Myxococcus guangdongensis: one gene and its partner. The protein of the gene in region 2 interacts with the protein of the main gene of each other region in a pairwise test. Links are inferred from orthologs where the notes say so. Each region holds a gene or a part of one and is shown on either strand. Other genes may lie near its edges. The genes, in order: LXT21_RS11020 and LXT21_RS15930.

Region 1 (3,296 bases), on a different replicon or contig from region 2:
AGCGTCTGTCCGGGGCCCACGAACAGCGTGCCGGGCGCGCGGCCGACCGCGTCTCCTCGCTGCGCCGTCAGCACCCAGTTCCCCATCCCCACCTCCAACGCGAAGCCGCCGCCCTCGCTCGAGGTCGTCTCCAGCGGCGTCAGGCCCCCGGTGGCTCGCACCCGCGCGCCGGGGACGGGCTGGCCCTTCGCGTCCACGACGTAGCCCTCCATCGTGCCCGCGCCCCACAACCCCACCACCAGCTCTCCCTGCTGCGGGACGTGGAGGAAGAGCAGCTCGCGGCGGCTGAAGCCGGGCGCCTGGGCGGTGAGCCGGTAGCGGCCGGGCGCGAGGCCGGACAGCTCGAACTGGCCACGGCCGTCGCTCGTCGCCGTCGCCGCCTCCTCCGTGAGCTCCACGGGCTGGGCCCAGGAGAAGGCCGTGCCTGGGTAGGGATGGAGCGTCACCTCGGCCAGGGGCACGGGCTCGCCGCCGCTCTCCTCCACCGTGCGGCCTCGCAACGTCACGCCCTCGGTCAGCGTCAGCTCGACCACCGTCTGGGTCAGGTCCTCCGGTCGGGTGGCCTCGCGGCGCGCAGGGGCGTGGCCCGGGGCTCGCGCCGTGACGAGATAGTCACCTGGGCGCGCGGGGAGCTGGACGGTGCCGTCCGGACCCGTGGTCCCCTCGTTGGTGAGCCGCCACGTGGGCTCGCGACGCTCATCCGGGGGGCGGCGGAAGGCGCGCACCTTCGCGCCCGCCAGGGGCCCCTGGGGCCCGGTGACTCGCACGAGGAAGGAACCCTCGTCGGGCGTCACCGGCGTGTCACGCGGCGTGGCCGGCGCGGAGCCTCCAGGGGCGGACCGCTTCGTCTCGCCGTTGAGAGGGCGAGGCGGAGCGGGCTCATGCGCGGGGGCGGCCTCGCCCTGGTGCGGGACTCGAAGCCAGAGCAGGAGCACGGCTCCGAGGGCCAGGAGGGCGGCGATGATGAAGGGACGGTGGAAACGCTGTCGCATGGCTCGTCCTCGCGGAGCGCCCAGCGTAAGCCACCCTGAAACATTTCGGAATTCAGGAGGGCGCGGGGGCGTAGACGCGCAGCGCCGCGGGGGCCACCTCGAAGCGCATGGGCGTCATCCCGATGAGCTCTCCGTCCGCGTTGACCTCCTGGGCGGGCGTGGCCTCGACATAGAGGCGCGCGGCGCGCAGCGAGGTGACGGCGGGGTTGTCCACATGTTCTCCACTGCGGAGCGACAGGGCCACGCGCGCCAGGGTGGCCAGGTCCTGGAGCTGGCCCAGGCCCGTGCCGTCGCGGCCCGAGGTCGCCGACGGGGCCTCGATGGCGTAGACGTGCAGTCGTCGGTCATCCAGTCGCGCGTCCGGCGCCACCATGATGCCCGCGCCGTGGTAGCGGCCGTTGCCCACCACGAGCTGCAGCACGTCCATCTCCACTTCCTGCTCATCGGCCTTGAGCCGGATGCGGAAGGGCTTGAGGTCCATCACCTCCGCGGCGGCGGCCACCGGATAGGCGAGCACCCCGGCGCGCTGCTTGAGGCGCTTCGTCAGGCGCTTGGCGATGGCGGTGGCGAGCCCCAGGCTCGCCGCGTTGAGGAAGGGGCGGCCGTTGGCGAGGCCCACGTCCACGCGCGCCGCGTAGCCCCGGGCGATGACGTCGCACGCGGCCTCCACGTCGGCGGGGATGCCCAGCGAGCGCGCGAAGTCGTTGCCCGTGCCCAGGGGGAGCACGCCGAGCGTCACGTCACGACCCAGCAGGTGGCCCACCGCGCCGCTCAGCGTCCCATCTCCACCGCCGACGAGGATGCGGCGTGTCCCCCGTTCGAGGAGCTGTTCCAGCACGCGGCGCAGTCGTCCGCTTTTCGACAGCGCGTGGCTCTCCGCCAGCACCACGCCGCGAGAGGCGAGGGTGCTCCTGGCGAGCGCATAGGCTTCCCGGCCCGAGCGGGACTGCGTGTTCACCACCAATGCCGCGGGGCCCTCGTCGAGGGGCAGCCTGCGGGGAGGCTCGATGAGCGCGGGTTCCAGGGACCTTCTCCTTGTTGCGTGGTCGCCAAGATGTGCACGCGCCGTCCGTGGGGCCAGCGGGCCCCGGAGGACGAGGCTTGCGGCGAGCGTGCGGCCGGGAGCCCTCTTTGGGGGCCAGGCCCTCACTCCAGAGGGCGAGGGGCTCGGCGTCGTGGTGTGGGCTCATGGGGATCTCCCGTAGGCCATGGGCACGATGGGTGGGCGCCGCGGCTCCGCGCGGATGGAGGGACTCATGCCCACCCGGTGCGGTGGGAGACGCAGCGGCGTCGTCACGGCGGGGCAACGCTTCGCGTCCCAACCGGCGGCGGGTGGATGCAAAGGCTCAGCGCTCCGCGTCGTGGCCCTCGGTGAGGCGTTGCTGGAGGGCCTCTCGCAACGGCAGGGCCTCCTCGGTGCTCAGCACTCCGTCCGCGTCGGTGTCGTACGTGGTGAGCACCTCCGCGCGCCGCGTCCAGGCCGCCTCCACGCGAGCCTTCCGCAGCGTCGCGCGCTCCGATGCATCGAGCACACCATCGTGATTCACGTCGTACGCCTCGAGCCGCTCCCGACGCAGGAGTTTCCAGCGGGCGCGACGGGACTCGCGCACGGCCCGCTGTTCGGTCTCATCCAGGCGGCCGTCACCGTTGGCGTCGTACTGCTCCAGCCGCTGCGCACGCAGGTGCTGGCAGCGCGCCTCCATCGCATCCCCCAGCGCGGCGCGCTCCTCGGAGGACAGCGCGCCATCCGCGTCCTCGTCGAAGACCCAGCGCACGCGCCAGAAGGCCTGCGGTCGAACGCGCCGACCCCACTGCGCCAGTCGGGAGCGGAGGGTGTCGCGCTGCTCACCCAGGTCCGCGCGCAGCGCGCGAAGCTCTCGTCGTCCCAACACCCCATCCCTGTTCTCGTCATAGCGAGCCACGACACGGGCGCGGTGCGCATCGAAGTCGCACACGTCACCGGTGTCGGTGGGCTCGGTCCGTGTGTCCTCGACCTCTTCCTCCGCCAGGGCCTCCAGTCGTGGCGTGTCCGAGTCCACCACCGCGTCCTCCCCGAGCCCTCCCTCCTCCTCGGCGAGGGCGAGATAGGACGCGGCCTCGCGGACATGGGGCGCGGCGGCTTCGTCCGAATCGAGGCCGCAGGCCGTGAGTCCCCAGAAGAGGGCGAGGCACGGTGTGGCGGCGAGGATGCGAGTGCGTCGGTTCATCGGAAGCGCTCCGGGTGAGGGGCCGCGATGTCCGGCCTCGCACGGCTCGAACCTCTTGGGTGGGAAGAAGTGGCCGCGCCCCTTCCTTGTGCATGGG
Region 2 (3,275 bases):
GCATGGAGCGGGTGGACTTCTTCGCCACCGCGGCGGCGCCCATCGCCCGGGAGGTGCTCGAGTTCTTCGCCTCCATCGACATCTTCATCCACGAGGTGTGGGGCATGACGGAGGTGTCCGGCCCCGGCACGGTGAACACGCAGGAGGCCACGCACCTGGGCACGGTGGGCCGCGCGATGATTGGCGTGGAGGTGCGCATCGCCGAGGACGGGGAGATCCTCGTCAAGGGCGGCAACGTGTGCATGGGCTACTACAAGAACCCGGAGGCCACCGCGGAGCTGCTCGAGGGCGGGTGGCTGCACTCGGGGGACGTGGGGCAGCTCGACGGCGAGGGCTACCTGCACATCACCGGCCGCAAGAAGGAGATCATCGTCACCTCCGGCGGGAAGAAGACGGCTCCGGGCAACATCGAGGAGCTGCTCAAGTCCCTGCCCGCGGTGGGCCACGCGGTGGTGGTGGGCGAGCGGCGCAACTACCTGGTGGCCCTGCTGGCGCTGGACGTGGAGAAGGTGGGCGCCCTGGCGAAGGCCCAGGGCTGGCCCGAGGACGTGGGCACGCTCGCCCGCGACGCGCGCCTGAAGCAGCTGCTCCAGGAGAAGCTGGACCGGGACATCAACCCGAAGCTGTCCCGCTTCGAGACCATCAAGCGCTTCGCGGTGCTGGAGCAGGAGCTCTCCGTGGACGCCGGTGACTTGACGCCCACGCTGAAGGTCCGCCGCAAGGCCGTGGAGCAGAAGCACGCGGCGCTCATCGAGTCGCTCTACGCCGAGCTGGCCTCCGCCCACACGGGCTGACGTCGCGGAGCGGTGTGCGGGGCAGGGTGGCCCGCAAAGAGAAAGGGGCGGGGAACCTCACGGTCCCTCGCCCCTTCATCACATCACGGACAGCCTCGGCCTACTTCGCCGCGCGCTTGTCCATCGCGACGTAGTCGCGGCGCTGATGGCCCGTGAAGACCTGGCGCGGACGGGCGATCTTCTGCTCGGGGTCCAGGACCATCTCCTCCCACTGCGCGCACCAGCCCACCGTGCGGGGAATGGCGAAGAGGACGGGGAACATCTCCACCTGGAAGCCCATCGCCTCGTAGATGAGGCCGGAGTAGAAGTCGACGTTCGGGTAGAGCTTGCGCTTGACGAAGTACTCGTCCTGCAGGGCGATGCGCTCCAGCTCCACGGCGATCTCCAGCAGCGGGTTCTTGCCCGTCACGTCGAAGACCTCGTCGGCCACGCGCTTGATGACCTTGGCGCGCGGATCGTACGACTTGTAGACGCGGTGGCCGAAGCCCATCAGCTTCTTCTCGCCCTCGCCGCTCTTCACGGACTTGATGAAGTCCGGGACCTTGGAGATGTGGCCAATCTCACGGAGCATGCGCAGCACCGCCTCGTTGGCGCCGCCGTGCAGCGGGCCGTAGAGGGCGCCGATGCCGGCCGTCACGGCCGAGTACGGGTCCACTTCCGACGAGCCCACCGTGCGCACGGACGTGGTGGAGCAGTTCTGCTCGTGGTCCGCGTGCAGGATGAAGAGGACGTCGAGCGCGCGCTCGAGCACCGGGTGCACCTTGTAGGTGGTGGTGCCGATGCGCTTCACCATCGTCAGGAAGTTGGCGACGTAGGAGAGGTCGTTGTCCGGGTAGATGTAGGGCAGGCCCATCGAGTGCCGGTAGGAGAACGCGGCGATGGTGGGCATCTTGGCGATGAGCCGGGTGATCTGGATGCGGCGGCTGCGCTCATCCTTGGTGTTCTTCGCGTCCGGGTACAGGCCGGAGAGCGCGGCCACCGTGGAGCCCAGCATGGACATGGGGTGCGCGTCGTAGCGGAACCCGTCCATGAACGTCTTCACGTTCTCGTGCACGTACGTGTGGTGCGTGACGAGGTGGATGAACTGCTCCAGCTCCTTCGGGGTGGGGAGCTCACCGTTCAGCAGGAGGTAGGCGACCTCCAGATAGCTGGACTTCTCGGCCAGCTGCTCGATGGGGTAGCCGCGGTACTCCAGGATGCCTTTGTCACCGTCGATGAAGGTGATGGCGCTCTTACAGTTCGCGGTGTTGAGGAACGCCGGGTCGTAGCCCATGAGACCGAAGTCGTCGTCCGCGACTTTGATCTGGCGCAGGGCGTTGGTGCGAATACAGCCGTTCTCGACCGGGACCTCGTACGTCTTGCCGGTCCGATTGTCGGTGATCGTCAGCGTGTCCTTGGGCATGGGCGGAGATTTCACAGGGCGCAGATCGCTTTCAACAAAAAAGAACGATAAGTCGGTGAGGGAGACACTGATGTTTCCTACGGGGACGCTGAAATACGGACGCCCGAGCGGGTGAGCTGCCGCCAGAAGCCCGGAAAGCTCTTCTCGACACACTCGGGACCGGTGAGGACGAGGGTCACCCCGGACAGCACGCTCAAGGTCGCCGCCGTCATGGCGAGCCGGTGATCCCCCCGGCTGTCCATCTCGAAGCGGGCGGGCGGCGTGGAGGGGGGCGTCAGCAGGAGGGTGTCGTCCTCCAGCTCCGCCGTGCCTCCGTAGGCCGTCACCAGGTCACGGATGCCTTCCAAACGGTCGCTCTCCTTCAGTCGGAGGATTCCGACATCCGTGAGCGTGGAGGGCGCGGGGAGTACACAAGCGAGCGCCGCCAGGGTCGGCAACAGGTCCGGGCACTCCTTGCCCGAAGCCCGCAGGCCCCCCGCGGGCCGTCCCGTCACCTTCAGGACGTGTTCCCCCGGCGCGGGCCCGGTCCGCAGGCCCACCTGTTCGATGAGGCGGAGGATGGCCTGGTCCGGATGGGCGCTGGCCGCGTCCGCGCGCTCCACGGTGCCGCCGGCCTTCCAGGCCACGAGCAGCAGGTAGCCCAGGGAGGACCAGTCGCCCGGGAGTGTCGGGACGCTGGGGGGAGGTGTGTAGCCGGAGACGGTGTAGCGGGAGGCGGACTTCTGGAGCTGGAAGCCGAAGCGCTCCAGCCACGTCAGCGTGAGGTCCAGGTAGCCCGCGCTCGTCAGCGTGCCCTCGATGTCCACGCTCCACGCGCGGCGCTCCCGCAGGTACAGCGCCGCGCAGCCCAACAGGAGGCTGGAGGCGTACTGGCTGCTCTGCGAGCCAGGGACGCGGAAGACAGGGGCGACGGAGGACGTGTCCGTGGGCGCGGCGAGCTCCACCGGCCAGGGCTGTCCCTCGGTGAGGGTGAGCCCCGCGGGGCCGAGCGCGTCCTTCAGTGACGTGAAGAGCGGCCCGTGGGGACGCTCGCCCAGGCGCGGGGTGCCGGTGAGGCGCACGCGCGCGCCCGGCGTCAC

What was found.
Region 1: the proteins of LXT21_RS15930 (region 2) and LXT21_RS11020 interact in binary tests that used the Escherichia coli proteins (3 or more experiments, as listed by UniProt). The link is inferred for Myxococcus guangdongensis from one-to-one orthologs.

Annotation. Positions count from the first base shown.
Region 1 is NZ_JAJVKW010000003.1:391,745-395,040, forward strand. The notes cover bases 1-2,984. They hold LXT21_RS11020 (lipid kinase), read right to left. Parts: upstream 1,957-2,984; coding sequence 1,045-1,956; downstream 1-1,044. Other genes in these bases: LXT21_RS45175 (carboxypeptidase regulatory-like domain-containing protein), read right to left, coding at 1-992; LXT21_RS11025 (calcium-binding protein), read right to left, coding at 2,339-2,984. Also shown: more of LXT21_RS11025, read right to left, coding at 2,985-3,199. UniProt on the Escherichia coli protein: In vitro phosphorylates phosphatidylglycerol but not diacylglycerol; the in vivo substrate is unknown.
Region 2 is NZ_JAJVKW010000004.1:699,183-702,457, forward strand. The notes cover bases 46-3,008. They hold LXT21_RS15930 (citrate synthase), read right to left. Parts: upstream 2,197-3,008; coding sequence 895-2,196; downstream 46-894. Other genes in these bases: LXT21_RS15925 (AMP-dependent synthetase/ligase), read left to right, coding at 46-794; LXT21_RS15935 (3-phosphoshikimate 1-carboxyvinyltransferase), read right to left, coding at 2,274-3,008. Outside these bases: more of LXT21_RS15925, read left to right, coding at 1-45; more of LXT21_RS15935, read right to left, coding at 3,009-3,275.